Regions from separate parts of the Janthinobacterium sp. GW823-FHT03B06 genome, predicted to be linked through region 2. Evidence: predicted binding sites of a transcription regulator. Region 2 holds the regulator's gene; each other region holds the start of a gene.
What was found. The regulator LexA, encoded in region 2, represses DNA repair genes until DNA is damaged. The targets are predictions, from matches to a motif close to ACTGTATNNNNATACAGT.
Positions count from the first base shown of each region.

Region 1: the regulator LexA is predicted to act here: its motif matches at 1,761-1,778, upstream of dinB (DNA polymerase IV).
Region 3: the regulator LexA is predicted to act here: its motif matches at 3,072-3,089, upstream of AC1RBA_RS14300 (putative DNA modification/repair radical SAM protein).
Region 4: the regulator LexA is predicted to act here: its motif matches at 3,075-3,092, upstream of AC1RBA_RS21310 (DNA topoisomerase IV subunit B).

Region 1 is NZ_JBXAJE010000008.1:128,236-132,763, reverse strand. Features, by position in the region: gene AC1RBA_RS23435 (recombination-associated protein RdgC) at 1-448, opposite strand, end outside; gene dinB (DNA polymerase IV) at 566-1,720, opposite strand; gene AC1RBA_RS23425 (S9 family peptidase) at 1,883-4,021, shown strand; tRNA gene AC1RBA_RS23420 (tRNA-Val) at 4,121-4,196, shown strand; tRNA gene AC1RBA_RS23415 (tRNA-Asp) at 4,251-4,327, shown strand.
Region 2 is NZ_JBXAJE010000002.1:596,131-600,658, forward strand. Features, by position in the region: gene AC1RBA_RS08625 (replicative DNA helicase) at 1-796, opposite strand, end outside; gene rplI (50S ribosomal protein L9) at 932-1,387, opposite strand; gene rpsR (30S ribosomal protein S18) at 1,415-1,705, opposite strand; gene priB (primosomal replication protein N) at 1,731-2,030, opposite strand; gene rpsF (30S ribosomal protein S6) at 2,051-2,440, opposite strand; gene lexA (transcriptional repressor LexA) at 2,716-3,351, shown strand; partial or broken gene AC1RBA_RS08655 (transcriptional repressor LexA) at 3,431-3,508, shown strand; gene AC1RBA_RS08660 (cystathionine gamma-synthase family protein) at 3,574-4,528, opposite strand, start outside.
Region 3 is NZ_JBXAJE010000003.1:717,365-721,892, reverse strand. Features, by position in the region: gene AC1RBA_RS14320 (TOBE domain-containing protein) at 1-750, opposite strand, end outside; gene AC1RBA_RS14315 (sulfate/molybdate ABC transporter ATP-binding protein) at 791-1,501, opposite strand; gene modB (molybdate ABC transporter permease subunit) at 1,510-2,181, opposite strand; gene modA (molybdate ABC transporter substrate-binding protein) at 2,197-2,967, opposite strand; gene AC1RBA_RS14300 (putative DNA modification/repair radical SAM protein) at 3,105-4,337, shown strand; gene AC1RBA_RS14295 (UdgX family uracil-DNA binding protein) at 4,334-4,528, shown strand, end outside.
Region 4 is NZ_JBXAJE010000007.1:36,177-40,704, forward strand. Features, by position in the region: gene AC1RBA_RS21305 (molecular chaperone HscC) at 1-999, opposite strand, end outside; gene AC1RBA_RS21310 (DNA topoisomerase IV subunit B) at 999-2,996, opposite strand; gene kdpF (K(+)-transporting ATPase subunit F) at 3,459-3,548, shown strand; gene kdpA (potassium-transporting ATPase subunit KdpA) at 3,548-4,528, shown strand, end outside.

The sequences.
Region 1 (4,528 bases), on a different contig from region 2:
GCTTGATGACTTCATCGGCTTTCGCCGGGCTGGCGGCATCGACCACCAGCCAGCCATTGACGGGGTCGATCCACGTCCAGACATTGCTGCGGATGCTGAAGGCGCGCGGCAGCAGCTCGTCGGCCACGCGTTCCTTCAATTCCTTCATGGCCTTTTTACCAGGCGCAAAGCCTTGCGCTTCTTCCATCTCGGCGGCACGGGCCTTGGCCACCTGGTTGATGACGGTGGCCGGCAGCAGTTTCTTTTCCGTGCCCAGCAAGATCAGCATCTGCTTGTTGACCACGTGGACCAGGCCGCCGTTCGGGCGTGGCGTATCCCAGCCCTGGCGCATCAGATCCATGCTGGTCGCCGGCGTAAATTTGTTCGAGGACAAGGCCTCTTCCAGTTGTTCTGGCGTGTAAGCCCACGGTGCGGGCAGGCGGTAAATCTGAAGATTCTTGAACCACATAGTTTTTGTCTTCCGTTTGTTTCAGTAGTGCCAGGGGAACGCCATTCTACACTTTCGACACGGGAATGCCGTCAAAAACGCGGACTGGCGCGGGTTGTTGATGTATGGGGAATGCCGCTACAGGGCGGGAAACAGCTCCGCCTGGGCTGGCGCCTGCCGCGTCACGACGGCCGGATCGGACAAGGTCGAGATGCGCACGCCCAGCAGGCGGATTTTCTTGTCAAATGGCACGCGCCGCAAGCAGTCGCGGCTGGCGCGCAGGATGGCGGCGGCGTCCGCCGTGGCACTGGGCAGGGTGATGTCGCGCGTGACCGTGCTGAAATCCTCGAAGCGCAGCTTGATGCCCACCGTGCGCCCCGCCAGCGACTGCTTGTCGAGGTCGCCCGCCACGCGCGTGCACAGGCTTTCCAGCTTTTCCGACAGCGTGGCGCGGTCGCGCACCACCTGCAAGTCGCGCTCGAACGTCGTTTCGCGGCTGACGGACTTGGTTTCCCGGCTCGTCTGCACGGGCCGCTCGTCGATGCCCAGCGCCGCCTGGCGCAGCCAGCCCGTGTACAGGTCGCCGAACTGCGTGCGCAGCATGGCCATGTCGGCCCGCGCCAGCTCGCCGATGGTAATAATGCCCAGCGCTTCCAGCTTGGCCGTGGCTTTCGGGCCGATGCCGTTGATCTTTTTCGCCGGCAAGGGCCAGACCCGCGTTTCCACATCCTCGGGCGACAAAATGGTCAGGCCGTCGGGCTTTTCCAGATCGGAACAGATTTTTGCCAACAATTTGTTCGGCGCCAGGCCGATCGAGCACGACAGGCCCGTCGCCTCGAACACGGCCGCCTTCAGTCGCGCCGCCATGGCCGGTGCCTGCTCGCCGTATTCGGTCAGGTCGACATAGATTTCATCGATGCCCACGTTCTGGATGATGGGGCACAGCTGGGCCACTGCCTGCTTGAAGCGGGCCGAATACTCGCGGTAAGCCTCGAAATCGGCCGGCAGCAGGATGCTGTCGGGCGCCAGTTTCGCCGCCTTCATGATGCCCATGGCGGAAAACACGCCAAACTTGCGCGCCGCATAGGTCGACGTGGTGACGACGCCGCGCCCCACGTAGTCGCGCATGCGCGCGAATTTCCGCGTGCCGTCTTCCTGCAGCACCGGTTGCTGCAAGCGCCCGCCGCCGATGACGACGGCTTCGCCGCGCAATTCCGGATATTTCAACAGTTCCACGGAGGCGAAAAAGGCATCCATGTCCAGATGGGCTATCCAGCGGCGCGGTTCAGGCAATGTAGGGGCAGATGTGGTCAAGGACACCTCGCGGCGGGATACTGTAGTTATATACAGTATCGCTGGAAATGCCCATGGATGCAAGTTGAAACGCACGCGCTCCGCAGTTGCTTTTCTCAATAGCAAGATTACAATCCTGACACGACTATAAAAGGAGTTGCCTTGTCTACAGCACATCAAGCTTTGCGCCGCCTGGCCGTCTGCTCATCCATCCTGCTGTCCACGCTGGCGGCATCCGCGCTGGCCGCCGACGCCACCGCCCCCATCGCCACCAAGACGGCCTGGCAGGAAACGCGCCACGGCACCGTGGTTACGGACGACTACCGCTGGCTGCAAAAGAAGACCAATCCTGCCGTGATCGACTACCTGAATGCGGAAAACGCCTATACGGCGGCCGTCACGGCCCCGATCCAGCCGCTGGCCGACAAGCTGACTGCGGAAATCAAGGGACGCATGCAGGAAGTGGACCTGTCCGTGCCTGCGCGCCAGGGCAATTTCTACTATTACACGCGCACGGAAGCGGGCAAGCAGTATCCGATTCACTGCCGCCGCCCCGTCGGCACCAGCGGCGCCTACGATGCGCAGGCGCTTGAAGAAATCTTGCTGGATCAGAATCAACTGGCCGAAGGCCACAAATTTTTTGCCGTGCGCGCGTTTGCCATCAGCCCGAACGAACAATTGCTGGCCTACACCACCGACACGACGGGTTTCCGCCAGTACGCGCTGCATGTCAAGGATTTGAAGACAGGCAAGTTGCTGGGCGACAGCATGCCGCGCGTCACATCCCTGGCCTGGGCGGCCGACAACGCCACCCTGATGCTGACGCAGGAAGAAGCCACCACCAAGCGCGCTGACCGCTTGTTCCGCCTGGCCTTGGGCGGCATGCCGCAGCAGGTCTATCACGAGCCGGTAGAGCAATTCGCCATCGGCGTGAGCCGCACGCGCGACCAGCGCTACTTTGTGCTCACGGCGCGCAGCACGGATACGAGCGAAGTGCTGCTGTTGCCAACGAGCCAGCCGCAAGGCAGTTTCCAGAGCGTACTGAAACGCGAAAAAGGCCACCGCTACGTCGTCGAACACCGCGACGGCCAGCTGTACATCCTGACCAACAAGGATGCGAAGAATTTCCGCGTCGTCAGCGCGCCATTGAGCACCCCGCAGCCGAAACACTGGAAACCCGTCGTGCCGCACAACAAGGATGCCGTGATCCAGTCCATCGACGTCTTCCAGGGCTATCTGGTGGTGATGGAAAAGGCGCGCGCCCTGAACCGCGCGCGCATCCTTGATTTTGCGCAAAAGAACTGGAAAACCGTGCAGTTCGACGACCCCGTCTACCTGGCCACGTCCGTCGGCACACCCGAGTTTTCGGCCACGCAATTTCGCATGTCGTACCAGTCGCCCGTCACGCCGCCCACCATCATCGATGTCGGCATGAAGGATGGCCAGCGCACGGTGCTGAAGCAGCAGGAAATCGTCGGCGGCTTTGACGGCAGCCGCTACACGACGCAGCGTCTGTGGGTGACAGCGCGCGATGGCGTGCAAGTGCCGCTGTGGGTCGTCTACAAGAAGGGCGTCAAGCTCGACGGTTCCGCGCCGCTGCTGCTGTATTCGTATGGCTCGTATGGCATCTCGACGGAAGCCAGTTTTGCCATCAGCCGCATCAGCCTGCTGGAACGCGGTGTCATCTATGCGCAAGCGCATATCCGCGGCGGCACCGACATGGGCGAAGCGTGGCATGAAGACGGCATGCTGATGAAGAAGAAAAACACCTTCCATGACTTCATCGACAGCGCCGACTACCTGGTGCGCGAAAAATGGACGAGCCCGAACCGCCTGATCATCCAGGGCGGCAGCGCCGGCGGCTTGCTGATGGGCGCCGTCGTCAACATGCGTCCCGAGCTGTTCCACGCCGTGCACGCGGCCGTACCATTCGTCGACGTGATGAACACCATGATGGACGCCAGCCTGCCCCTGACGACGGGCGAATACCTGGAATGGGGCGACCCGAACCAGAAGGCGGCCTACGACTACATGCTCAGCTACTCGCCCTACGACAACATCGCGCGCAAGAATTATCCCGCCATGCTGGTGACGACGGGCCTGAACGACAGCCAGGTCATGTACTGGGAACCGGCAAAATACGTGGCCAAGCTGCGCGCGTATAAAACGGACGGCAATCCATTGCTGCTGAAAACGAATATGGGCGCCGGCCACGGCGGCGCGTCGGGCCGCTACAACGCGATTGCCGAAAACGCCTTCAACATGGCCTGGATGCTGTCGCAGTGGAACATCACGCAATAATGTGAAAAAAGCGCTTGCAGAAGGATTTTAGCCATCCTATAATAGCGCCTCTTCCAGACGTGGTGACAAACGTCGGGATGGTTTTCTGAGACAAGCAACGGGTGCTTAGCTCAGTTGGTAGAGCGGCGCCCTTACAAGGCGTAGGTCGGGAGTTCGAGCCTCTCAGCACCCACCAAATCAGAAAACTGTCCAGTGCTTCATGGATCAGCAACAAAGATCATACGAGCTTGGAGTGGTAGTTCAGTTGGTTAGAATACCGGCCTGTCACGTCGGGGGTCGCGGGTTCGAGTCCCGTCCGCTCCGCCAATAAAAGAAAAGCCCTTTGGTTCCTGGAACCGAAGGGCTTTTCCCATTTCAGAAGCCAAAAACACGTCATTACCCGCTCCCCTGAACATTTTTGCGCTTTTCAGCAAAAAAACTGCCATTCCCCCTCAAGAATAGTTGCACAAGGGCGAAAGCGCCCCCTATAATAGTGCCTCTTCCAGACGTGGTGACAAACGTCGGGAT
Region 2 (4,528 bases):
CGACGGAGCCGAGCATACGCATGGCCAGCTGGGCGCCGCCCATCTCCATCGAGAACACGGCCACGGGCAAGCCGCTGTCGATGGCCACGTTTTCGCCGATGTTGACGGAAAACGCCGTCTTGCCCATCGATGGACGACCCGCCACGATCACCAGGTCGCCCGGCTGCAGACCCGAGGTCATGCGGTCGAGGTCGATGAAACCGGTGGGCACGCCCGTGATTTCACTCTGGTTGTCGCGGCTGTACAGTTCGTCGATGCGCTCGACCACTTGCGTCAGCAGGGGCTGGATGGCGGTCCAGCCCTGGGCGCCGCGCGCGCCTTCTTCGGCGATGGCGAAAATCTTCGACTCGGCCTCGTCAAGCATCTGCTTGACTTCCTTGCCTTGCGGGCTGAAGGCCGTGCCGGAGATATCGTCGGCGACGGTAATGAGCTTGCGCAGCACGCCGCGGTCGCGCACGATCTCGGCATAGCGCCGGATGTTCGCGGCCGATGGCGTGTTTTGCGCCATGGCGTTCAGGTAAGCGAGTCCGCCCACGTCATCGGCCTTGCCGAGCTGGGTCAGGGTTTCAAAAACAGTAATGACATCGGCTGGCTTGGAAGCGTTAACCATCTTGACGATTTGCTCGAAGATGATGCGATGGTCATAGCGATAGAAATCCTCCGCATGCATGAAGTCGGCGATGCGGTCATAGGCGGCATTGTCGCGCAGCAGACCACCGATAACGGATTGTTCTGCTTCGATCGAATGCGGCGGAATACGGAGGGAATCCAGTTGCGGATCAGAGGGGGCGTTCATGGCGCGAATTATACCCGCTTCGGCGTGCCGGCAAAAATAAAGGGCTGAAAATGAGCGAAAAAAAGGCCACAAAAAAGCCGGGCGAACCCGGCTTTTCATAGTGCGGCAGCGCTTGCGGGCCAGGCCCGCAGACGATTACGCGTTCGCGTCTGGAACGACAGCGATAACAACTTCCACGACCACGTCGGTGTGCAGAGCAACCGAAACGTTGTGCTCGCCAACGATCTTCAGCGGGCCGGTAGGCATGCGGATTTGTGCTTTTTCAACAGCAAAACCTTGCTTGGTCAGCGCTTCAGCGATGTCGAAGTTGGTGACGGAACCGAACAGACGGCCATCGACGCCAGCTTTTTGAGCAACTTGAACGGTCAGGCCGCTCAGTTTTTCGCCCTGGGCTTGCGATGCGGCCAGTTTGGCGGCAGCAGCTTTTTCCAGTTCGGCGCGCTTGACTTCGAATTCAGCCACAGCGGTTGCCGTAGCACGACGTGCCAGGCGTTGCGGGATCAGGAAGTTACGTGCGTAACCGTCTTTGACTTTGACGACTTCGCCGAGGTTACCGACGTTTACAACTTTTTCTAACAGAATGATTTGCATAGTTCTTCTCCAGGAATATCTGACCGATTAAGCGTGGTGCAGATCGGTGTATGGCAGCAGCGCGAGGAAGCGAGCGCGCTTGATTGCGGTGTCGACTTGGCGCTGGTAGTGCGCTTTGGTACCGGTCAGGCGTGCTGGCATGATCTTGCCGTTTTCCTGGACGAAGTCTTTCAGCGTGTCGACGTCTTTGTAGTCGACTTGCTCAACGTGCGCTGCCGTGAAGCGGCAGAACTTCTTACGTTTGAACAAAGGGTTTTGCTGTTTGCGTTTTTCTTTAAGCTTGAGCTTATTTTTGTCGAACTTTTTACCGAATGCCATGTCAGGCTCCTGTATCTAAAATGCGCTAGTCAGAATTGACTGCACTAAAATCAATGATGTGAAACACCAAACTCTTGCTGTTGCGGCTCTTCCTGGCCAGGAAACCCGTGAACTGATACACCCCGCCCAAGCTTGCCTGACTGAACCGGCCTGAAATTTCGCCAGCGGCTAGCGCGGCAACATCAAACTCGGTCAAACGGGCAATCCCTGCTTCCATCTGCTGCGAACTGTGTTGCAATACTGCATTCACAATCGGCAGTCCTGCCGGGGTGTAGCGCAATATTTCGCGCTCGGCAATGATGGCGGTGACTTGTAGCTGGTTCAGCGCACGATCCTGGTCAAGAATTAAGCTGCTGCTGCGGCTGGAGCGGCTGCTGGTGCTTCGGTGCGGTGGCTTTTGGCCGCGTCTTCGCGTTGTACCGATTTCATCATCGGCGAAGGAGCTGTTTCAGCTTTCTTCATTTTAACGGTCAGGTGACGCAACACGGCATCATTGAATTTGAATGCTGTTTCCAACTCGACCAGGGTCTCGTTGTCGCATTCGATGTTCAGGCAGATGTAGTGTGCTTTAGGCAGCTTTTGGATCGAGTAAGCCATTTGACGGCGGCCCCAATCTTCCACGCGGTGAACCGAACCGCCGCGGGTGGTTACGCTGGCTTTGTAGCGTTCGATCATCGCGGGCACTTGCTCGCTTTGGTCCGGATGGACGATAAAGACTATTTCATAATGACGCATGCAAACTCCTTCAGGTCGGATTGATAATCGCCCACCCCGGCGTCAAGACGGGTGTGGGAAGGTCAGCCGAAGATTATAACCGCCTTTTGCAAACGTTTCAATCATTGCTTGCGCCAGTGCCCGAAAAGCCCGCGGACCACCGTGCTTTTCGACCGGGAACAAGTATTTCTTGCGAAATTCGCCGAAAACACGGAAATCCCCTTGCATAGTGAGCGATACTGTACAAAAATACAGACTGTTCATATAGACAGCATTTTAGTATGCACCCACCGCTCATGATCAAGCTGACAGCACGACAAGAACAAATCCTGAACCTGATCAAGGACGCGATTGAAAACACGGGCTTTCCTCCCACCCGTGCCGAAATTGCCAATGAACTGGGTTTCAAATCGGCCAATGCGGCCGAGGAGCATTTGCAGGCCCTGGCCCGCAAGGGCGCGATCGAGATTTCGCCCGGCACCTCGCGCGGCATCCGCCTGATCGGCGCGGCAGCCGAAGCGCCGCCATCGAAAGTGCCGGCGGCGCTGCTGATGTCGCTGCCCCTGATCGGCAGGGTGGCCGCCGGTTCGCCCATCCTTGCCCAGGAAAACCTGGAAGCGAGCTACAACGTGGACCCGGCCCTGTTCTCGGCCAAGCCCGACTTCCTGCTGAAGGTACGCGGCTGGTCCATGCGCGACGCCGGCATCATGGATGGCGATTTACTGGCCGTCAAGAAGGTCGACAGCGCCAAGAATGGCCAGATCGTCGTGGCCCGCATCGGCGATGAAGTCACCGTCAAGCGCTACAAGAAGACGGGTTCCGTCATCGAATTGCTGCCGGAAAACCCAGACTTCAAGGTCATCACCGTGTCGCCGGAAGATGAATTTGCCCTGGAAGGCTTGGCAGTCGGCTTGATGCGCAGCTGGCATTAAGTTGCCTGCCGGGGTCAGACCCGCCGGGTCTGACCCCGGTTTTTAGTTGCGGCCCCTTCTCATGCCTGACACCTAAGTTTCCGTCATCGAACTGCTGCCGAAAGATGAATTCGCCCTGGAAGGCCTGGCTGTGGGACTGATGCGCAGCTGGCATTAAACGACTGCACGAACAAAGGGCCGCAACAGCATGACTGTTGCGGCCCTTTTCATTTGTCCGGCGACTTATACATCGAGTGCCTGGCGGAAATCCTCGAGCAGATCCACCTCATCCTCGATACCGACGGAGACGCGGATCAGCGATTCGGCGATGCCCATGCTGGCGCGGCGCTCGGCGCCCATCTCGTAGAAGATCGTGTGGGCGACGGGAATGACCAGGGTGCGCGTGTCGCCGAGGTTGCTCGCTGGAATGGCCAAATTCAAACGATTGAGGAAATCGAAGCAATCGATGCCATCCTTCAATTCAAAGCTGAACAGCGAACCATAGCTGCGGAACAGGTCGCTCGCCAGCGCGTGCTGCGGGTGCGACGCCAAGCCCGGGTAATGCACGGCCGCCACTCTCGGGTCGGCCTGCAACATGGTGGCCAGCGCCAGTGCGTTCGAGCAAGTGCGGTCCATGCGCAAGGCCATGGTTTCCGCGCCGACGGCGATATGGTGCGCCGCTTCCGGCCCCAGGGACGCGCCGAAGTCGCGCAAGGCCTTGGCGCGGATTTGCGCGATGCCCCACTGCGCGGGCGCCGCCTTCTTGTAGTTCTCGAAAATATTCGGATACTGCGTCCAGTCGAACACGCCCGTGTCCGTCAAGCTGCCGCCCAGCGCATTGCCGTGGCCGCCAATGGATTTCGTCAAGGCGTTGACCACGAGGCCCGCGCCCACGGCTTTCGGGCGGAACAAATACGGCGTCGTCATCGTGTTGTCGACGATGTACAAGATGCCCTTTTCGCGGCACAGGTCACCGATTTTTTTCAGGTCGGCGATCTGCGTGCGCGGATTGGCGATGGTTTCCACGAACAAGATGCGCGTGGCAGGCGTGATGGCGGCCGCCACGTTGGCTACCTCGGTGGCGTCGACGAAGGACACGGCGATGCCCTGCCCCGTCACCGTTTGCCACAGGCTGTTGGTGTTGCCAAACAAAAAGGCCGACGAGACGACATGGTCGCCCGCGCGCAGCAGCGACTGC
Region 3 (4,528 bases), on a different contig from region 2:
GATCACGCTGGACGCCTTGAAAATCGCCGTCACACTGCTGCCGATCTCGATGCCCAGCTCGGTGCTGCTCTGGTTGGTGATGATGGCGGCGATCGTGCCGCCACGGGGCAAGTCCAGCACCACTTCCGTGTTCACGGCGCCCGTCTGCACGCGCGTCACCAGCCCGGCCAGCTGGTTGCGTGCGGAAAAGCGCGCGCCTGCGCTGTCGGCCACGAGGATGATCGACGATGCCTTGATCAGCGCAAACGCTTCCGCGCCCGGCACCAGGCCCAGGCTGGCGCTACTGCCTTGCGTGACGATGGCCACGATGTGCTGGCCACCGGGCAATTCCAGCGTGACTTCGTCGTTGACGGCGCCCTGTTTCAGTTCGGCCACCTTGCCCAGGAATTGGTTGCGTGCCGTGGTTTTCATGGCCATTCTCCGTATGAGTAAAAGATCGTCGGCGATGCCTTCGGCCTGGCTGCCCAGCTGGCGCAGGTAGCGCGCATGCTCGCGCTCGATGATGCGGAAATTGTCGACCAGCTGGCGTCCCCGTTGCGTCAGCCGCGTGCCGCCGCCGCCCTTGCCGCCCGTCAGGCGTTCGACCAGCGGCTCGCCGGCCAGGTTGTTCATCGCGTCGATCGCGTCCCAGGCCGCCTTGTAGCTCATCTTGACGAGCTTGGCCGCCTGCGTGATGGAGCCGCACTCGGCGATGGCGCCCAGCAATTCCACCCGGCCGGCGCCACCCAGGTGCTCGCCTCCCACCGTCATCCATACCGAGCCTTGCAGGCCGATTTCCGCTGCCGCTGATTTATCCAATGCGTTCACCCAATGCCATGTGTTCTTCCCTGTTATCGATCTGTCCGTCGCGCAAGTACAGCACATGCTCGCCCAGGATGCGCGCATCTTCCGGATCATGAGTGATCAGGATCATGGGCACGTCCAGGCGCTGCTGCCACTGGCTCAGTTCCAGGCGCATTTTGACACGCAGGGCCGGATCGAGGGCGGCGAACGGCTCGTCGAGCAGCAGCGCGTTCGGCTCGGCCACGAGCGCCCTCGCCAGCGCCACCCTTTGGCGCTGGCCTCCGGACAACTCGTCGGGAAACTGGTGCGCCAGTTCCTGCAAGTGGAAGGCATCGAGCCAATGCTCGACCGTCTGCAATTTTTCGCGCGCACGCGGATTGAACCAGCCGCGCGCCAGGCCGAAGCCCACGTTCTGGCGCACCGTCAGGTGCGGGAACAGCGCGTAATCCTGGAACAGGTAGGCGACATTGCGCTGCTGCGGCGGCAAGTTGATGCCGGCGGCCGAGTCGAACAGGGTACGCCCGTTCAGGCGGATATGGCCCGCATCCGGTGTAAACAGTCCGGCAATGGCTTTGAGGGTCATGCTCTTGCCGGCGCCGGACGGGCCATACATGGCGATGCGCTGGCTGCCGGAGGTGCATTGCACGTGCAGGTCGAAACGGCGTTTGCCGGAGCGCAAGGTAGCGCGAATGTCGAGGTCGAGTTGCATGGGCGTCATCATAGGCCTCATTTGTGCGCGACGCGCCCGGGCGCCAGGCGGCCAGCCGACAGCAGCACCACGATGCAAACTAGCGAGATAATCACGACCAGCGTATTGGCCACCTCATCCTGACCCGCCTGCACGGCTTCATACACGGCCACCGACAGGGTCTGCGTCTTGCCGGGAATGCTGCCGGCCACCATCAGGGTGGCGCCGAATTCGCCGAGCGCGCGCACGAAGCCCAGCAGCACGCCGGCCAGGATGCCGCGCCAGGCCAGCGGCAAGGTGACGCGAAAGAAAATCGCCAGCTCCGAAATGCCCAGCACGCGGGCCGCCTGCTCCAGCTGGCCGTCAACCGCTTCGAAGGCGGCGCGCGCGGGCTTGAAGACGAGGGGAAAGGCGACCACCGTGGAAGCGATCACGGCGCCCTGCCACGTAAAGATCAGGTTGATGCCGAAGTTGTCCTGCAGCCAGATGCCCAAGGTGCCGCGCCGGCCCAGCAGCACCAGCAGGTAATAGCCGAGCACGGTGGGCGGCATCACCATTGGCAGGGTCAGCAGGGCGTCGAGCAGCTCGCGCCCGGGAAAACGCGTGCGCGCCAGCAGATAGCCCGTACCGATGCCGAACAGCAAATTGAGCGCCGTGGCCCAGGCCGCTACTTTCAGCGACAGGGCCAGCGCGGTCCAGGCGATATCCATGCGGGCGCGGTGGCGTTAGGGTTTCTTGAAGCCGTACTTGGCCAGGATGGCTTGCGCCGGCGCCGTCTGCAAATAGCTGACGAAGCGCTTCGCTTCGGCGGCATTGCCGCTGCCCTTGATGGTGGCGATCGGGTACAGCACGGGCGCGTCGAGCGGCACGTCCAGCACCACGTTCACCTTGTCTTTCATGATGGCCGCGTCGGTGGCGTAGACAAAGCCCGCATCGACTTCGCCGCGCGCCACATAGTCGAGCGACTGGCGCACGTTCTGCGTGCCGAGGGCTTTCGGCTGCACGGCTTCCCACAGCTTCGCCTTCTTCAGCGCGCCTTCCGAATAGCGGCCGACGGGCACGCTGGCCGGGTTGGCGATGGCCACGCGGGTCACGCCCTTGTGCGTCAGGTCGGCCAAAGCTTTGATGCCCAGCTTGCTATCGTGCGGCACGATCAGCACCAGGCTGTTGCCGACGAAGTCCATGCGGTCGGCCGGCAATACCAGGCCCTGCTTTTGCGCCGCATCCATGGTTTCCTGGTCGGCAGAGGCAAACACGTCGACGGGCGCGCCCTTGACGATCTGCTGCAGCAGCACGCCCGAGGCGGCAAAGTTCAGGGACACCTTGCTGCCCGGATACTGCGCCTCGTAGCTTTGCGCCGCATCCTTGAACGCGTTCGTCAGGCTGGCCGCGGCCGACACGACCACTTCGCCGGCAAGGGCGGAGGTAGCGGCAGTGGCGAGCAGGGTGACGCCAAGCAGGCGGGCGAGGGAGGTGAGGCGCAAGGTGAGGCACATGAGCGTATCCTGAATGAGAAGAGAACCAGGCCCGTAATATACACCGATATATAGCGTTCTGCCATTGCACAGATCAAGCCGGTACCAGGCCGATTCCCTGATATACTGTATATAAACACAGTATATCGAGGTGCACCATGGAATTGACGGACAAGCTGGAAATCCTGGCCGACGCGGCCAAGTACGACGCTTCCTGCGCCAGCAGCGGCGCGCCGAAGCGCGATTCCATCGGCAAGGACGGTTTTGGCGCCACCTCGGGCATGGGGATTTGCCACAGCTACACGCCGGACGGGCGCTGCGTCTCGCTGCTGAAGATACTGTTGACCAATTACTGCCTGTACGATTGCCAGTACTGCGTCAACCGCCGTACCTCGAACGTGCCGCGCGCGCGCTTTACGGTGGCCGAAGTGGTGAAACTGACCAGCGACTTTTACCTGCGCAACTACATCGACGGCCTGTTCCTCAGTTCCGGCATCATCCAGTCGGCCGACTACACGATGGAGCAACTGGTGCAGGTGGCGCGCGAATTGCGCGAAGTACACCAGTTCCGCGGCTACATCCACCTGAAAACCATCCCCGACGCCGATCCGGCCCTGGTCGCGCAGGCGGGCCGCTATGCCGACAGGCTCAGCGTCAACATCGAATTGCCGACCCAGGACAGCGTGCAGAAGCTGGCGCCGGAAAAGAGCGTGCACACGATCAAGCTGGCCATGGGCGCCATCCGCCGCAAGCTTGATGAAAAGGCGGAAGAACCGCGCTCGCCGCGCTTCGCGCCGGCCGGGCAAAGCACGCAGATGATCGTTGGCGCCGACGCCAGCGACGACCAGCAGATCCTCGCCACGGCCGAGACCCTGTACGGCAGCTATAAACTCAAGCGCGTGTACTACTCGGCCTTCAGCCCCATCCCCGACAGCCCGAAAAGCGTGCCGCTGGCGCCGCCGCCGATGCTGCGCGAACACCGGCTGTACCAGGCCGATTTCTTGCTGCGTAGCTATGGTTTCCAGGCCAGCGAACTGCTGCCCGCCAGCGGCGGCAACCTGGCGCTCGACATCGATCCGAAACTGGCGTGGGCGCTGGCGCACCGCGAACATTTTCCGCTGGACTTGAACCGCGCGGCGCAGCACATGATCGCGCGCGTGCCCGGCATCGGCCTGCGTAACGCGCAGCGCATCGTCGACCTGCGCCGTTTGCGGCAAGTGCGCTATGCCGACCTGTCGCGCCTGCGCTGCAGCATGAAAAAGATTGCCCCGTTCATCATCACGGCCGATTACTTTCCCGCACGCGACACCACCGCCTCGGAACAATTGCGCCGCGCCATGGCAGACGCACCGCAGCAATTGAACTTATGGCCGGAGCTGCAGGCAGCATGAGTACGTTCGTGCGGCTGGCGCAATCGTTCGACGCGTGGCGCGCGGCGGCGCGCGAACTGATCGCGCGCGGCGTGCCGCCTGCCGACGTGGCCTGGCAATCGCAGCCCGGCGACGGCGACCTGTTTTCCTCCACGCCAGAGGCCACGGATACCGGCGCGCCACCGCTGCGCCTGCCCCGCCAGCTGGTGGAA
Region 4 (4,528 bases), on a different contig from region 2:
GTCCGGGTCCAGGTGGATGGCGGGGAAGCGGCCGAACATGCGCGAGACCAGTTTACGTACCAGCGGCATACGCGTGGCGCCGCCGGCCAGCACCACTTCATTCAATTCCGCCGCGCGGATGGTGGCGTCGCGCAGCGCCCGTTCCACGGGCAGGCGCAAACGGGCCAGCAGCGGTTCGCACAACTGCGCCAGCTTGTCTTCGCCGATCTCCCAGCTGTATTCCTTGTCCTGGTAGCGCGTGGCCATGCGCACGGACGGCTGGTCCGACAGCAATCGCTTGACGCGCTCGGCTTCGTCGCGCAGCAGCTGCTGCTGGCGCGGGTCGAGCAGGCGGCTGCCGACGGCGTCGCGCAGGCCGCTGCCTTCCATGAAAGCGTCGACCAGCACGGTGACGAAGTCTTCGCCGCCCAAAAAATTGTCGCCGGCCGAGGCGCGCACTTCCATCACGCCTTCGAACAGTTCCAGGATCGACACGTCGAACGTGCCGCCGCCCAGGTCGAAGACGAGAAATTTGCTTTCCTGTTCCTTGTCGCGGATGCCGTAGGCCAGCGCGGCGGCCGTCGGCTCGTTGAGCAGGCGCTCCACGCGCAGGCCCGCCAGCTGGCCGGCGATGCGCGTGGCCTTGCGCTGCGCATCGCTGAAATACGCGGGCACGGTGATGATGGCTTCCTCGACCTTGTGGCCCAGGAAGGCTTCGGCATCTTCCTTCAGCGCGCGCAGCACCATCGACGACAGTTCTTCCGGGCGGAATTGCTGCGTGCCGAGGGTGATCTTCTTTTCGCTGCCCATGTAGCGCTTGAAGACGGCCGCCGTCAGCTGCGGGTGCGTCTGCAGCCGTTCGCGCGCGGCGCGGCCCACCAGCACGGTGCCGTCGTCATCGATGCTCACGCACGACGGCGTCAGGTGTTCACCGAGCGCATTCGGGATGATGGAAGCCTTGCCGTCGCGCCAGATGGCGACCAGGCTGTTGGTGGTGCCCAGGTCGATGCCGATGATCATCAGATATCCGCCTCCGCCTCATTGCCGTGTTCCTCGATCCAGGCGCGGCGTCCTGCCGCCTCGCCCTTGCCCATCAACATATTGAAGCGGGACGCCGAGGCCATGTGGTCGATTTCACCGAGCGTGACGGGCAGCAAACGGCGCGTGTCCGGATTCATCGTCGTTTCCCACAGCTGCTCGGCGTTCATCTCGCCCAGGCCCTTGAAGCGCGAGATCGACCAGGCGCCCTGTTTCACGCCTTCCTTGCGCAGCTTGTCCTCGATGGCCAGCAGTTCGCCATCGTCGAGCGCATAGATTTTCTGCATCGGCTTCTTGCCGCGCGCCGGCGCGTCCACGCGGTACAAAGGCGGACGGGCGATGCAGATGTGGCCTTTGTTGATCAGGACGGGGAAGTGCTTGAAGAACAGGGTCAGCAGCAGCACCTGGATGTGCGAGCCGTCCACGTCCGCATCCGACAGGATGCAGATCTTGCCGTAGCGCAGGCCCGACAGGTCGGGCGAGTCGCCCACGCTGTGCGGGTCGACGCCGATGGCCACCGCAATGTCGTGGATCTCGTTATTGGCGAACAGGCGGTCGCGGTCCGTTTCCCACGAGTTCAACACCTTGCCGCGCAGGGGCAGGATCGCCTGGAATTCCTTGTCGCGGCCCATCTTGGCCGAACCGCCCGCCGAGTCGCCCTCGACGAGGAACAGTTCATTGCGCGTGATGTCCGACGATTCGCAGTCGGTCAGCTTGCCGGGAAGGACGGCCACGCCCGAGGATTTTTTCTTTTCCACTTTTTGCAGCGAGCGCTGGCGCGACTGCGCCTGCTTGATCACGAGCTCGGCCAGCTTCTTGCCGTAATCGACGTGCTGGTTCAGCCACAGTTCCAGCGGCGGCTTGGTGAAGGTCGAGACGAGGCGCACGGCGTCGCGCGAATTGAGGCGTTCCTTGATCTGACCCTGGAATTGCGGGTCCAGCACCTTGGCCGACAGCACGAACGATGCGCGCGCGAACACGTCTTCCGGCAGCAGTTTCACACCTTTGGGCAGCAGCGAGTGCATTTCGACGAAATTTTTCACGGCGCCGAACAGGCCGTCGCGCAAGCCCGATTCGTGCGTGCCGCCATTCGAGGTGGGAATCAGGTTGACATACGATTCGCGCACGATGGCGCCTTCTTCCGTCCACGCCACGACCCAGGCCGCGCCTTCGCCTTCGGCAAAGCCTTCCGAGTCCGGGCCAGCGTATTGCGCGCCTTCGAACAGGGGAATCAGGGTTTCGCCATTCGATACCTGCGCCAGCGTTTCGGTCAGGTAGCCGCGCAAGCCTTCCGCGTACTGCCAGGTCTGCGTATCGCCCGTCTTCGCGTTGGTCAGCGTGACGGTCACGCCCGGCAGCAGCACGGCTTTCGAGCGCAGCAGGCGTTGCAGCTCCGTTTGCGAGATGTTCGGCGAATCAAAGTATTTCGCATCGGGCCAGGCCGTGACGCGCGTGCCGGATTTTTTGCCGTCGCGCGGGGCGGGGCGGGAACTCAGGGGCTCGATCACGTCGCCGTTGGCAAACACCATGTGGTGCAAGCCGTTGCCATCGCTTTCCTTGCGCCAGACGGTGATTTCCAGGCGCGTCGACAGCGCATTGGTGACGGACACGCCGACGCCGTGCAAGCCGCCCGAGAACGCGTAGGCGCCGCCCGAACCCTTGTCGAACTTGCCGCCCGCGTGCAGCCGTGTAAACACGATTTCCACCGTCGGCACGCCTTCTTCCGGGTGCAGGCCGACGGGAATGCCGCGGCCATTGTCTTCGACGGTGATGCTGCCATCCGTGTTCTGCGTCACGGCGATATGCGTGCAATGACCGCCCAGCGCCTCGTCGGAGGCATTGTCGATCACTTCCTGAATGATGTGCAGCGGATTTTCAGTGCGGGTGTACATCCCCGGGCGCTGCTTGACGGGTTCCAGTCCTTTCAGGACACGGATGGATGATTCGCTGTAGTCGGATGCTGGTTTTTTAGTGGCCATACGTGTTCAAGCTAAGTAAAGACAGTGGTTGGAACGCCAGGCCAGGGCACTGCGGGCGCAATGACAGCGGCGGCGATAACTGTATGAATATACAGTATATCCCGTCCAGCGTCACTGGGAGAGGGCAGTGCGGCAGGCTTGGCGTCCTTGTGCGGACGCTCGCGCATTCTATCTTGTCCGGCGAGCAATAGCGCTACTCCAAGGCAACAACAGTGCGCCGCGCGCGTGGTTTTGCGCCAATTGTGATGGATTTTATGCGGTAAAGCGGCCTTTTTTACATCTTGTTTACAGCTGCCTTCCCAGTCTTTACGAATTTTTTAGACCCTTTTGGCTAATCTGCTCACTATCAAAACAAACCTGAATGAGGGTGGGAATGGATCTCGTGTATCTCGGCTTGATTGCCGTGTTTTTCGTCGTGGCGGCCGGCTTTGCCGTCGCCTGCGACAAATTAGGGAGCGTCAAATGAACGCGTTTTATGTGCTGGGCGCCGTCGTCTCGGCCGGCCTGCTCGTGTATTTGCTGGTGGCGCTGCTGAAGGCGGAGGAACTGTGATGACGACGCAATCGATACTGTTGTTGGTGGCCTTCCTGGCCGTGCTGCTGGCCGCCGGCTATCCGCTGGGCCTGTACATGGCCAGGGTGGCCGGCGATGGCCCCGTGCGCGGCCTGGGCTGGCTGCAAAAGCTGGAAAACCTGCTGTACCGCTGGTCCGGCCTGCCCGCCGACAAGGCCATGGGCTGGAAAAGCTATGCCATCGCCCTGATCGTGTTTAACACGGTGGGCGCCGTCTTCGTCTACGGCCTGCAGCGCCTGCAGGGCTTCCTGCCCCTCAATCCCCAAGGCCTGGGCGCCGTCAGCCCCGATTCCTCGTTCAATACCACCGTCAGCTTCGTCGCCAACACCAACTGGCAGGGCTACGGCGGCGAACAGACCATGAGCTATCTGACGCAGATGCTGGGCATGGCCTGCCAGAATTTCTTTTCGGCGGCCACCGGCATCGCCGTGATCTTCGCGCTGGTGCGCGGCTTCGCCTCGCGCTCGGGCAAATCGATCGGCAATTTCTGGGTCGACCTGGTGCGCTCGACCCTGTACATCCTGCTGCCGCTGTCCCTGGCCCTGTCCGTCGTCTTCATGGGCGAAGGCATGATCCAGAATTTTTCCGCCTATAAGGAAGTGACCCTGCTCGACCACGTGGCGTATGAAACGCCGAAGGTGACGGCCGACGGCCAGCCCGTGCTGGACGCCGCCGGCAAACCCGTGATGGAAGCGCAAGTGGCGGCGACGCAGACGATCGCCATGGGCCCCGTCGCGTCGCAGGAATCGATCAAGCTGCTGGGCACGAATGGCGGCGGCTTCTTCAATGCCAACTCCTCGCATCCGTACGAAAACCCGACCGTGCTGTCGAACTTCCTGCAGATGCTGGCCATCTTCATCATTCCCGCCGGCCTGTGCTTCACCTTCGGCCGCATGGTGGGCGACATGCGCCAGGGCTGGGCCGTGCTGGCCGCGATGACCCTGATCTTTGTCGTCATG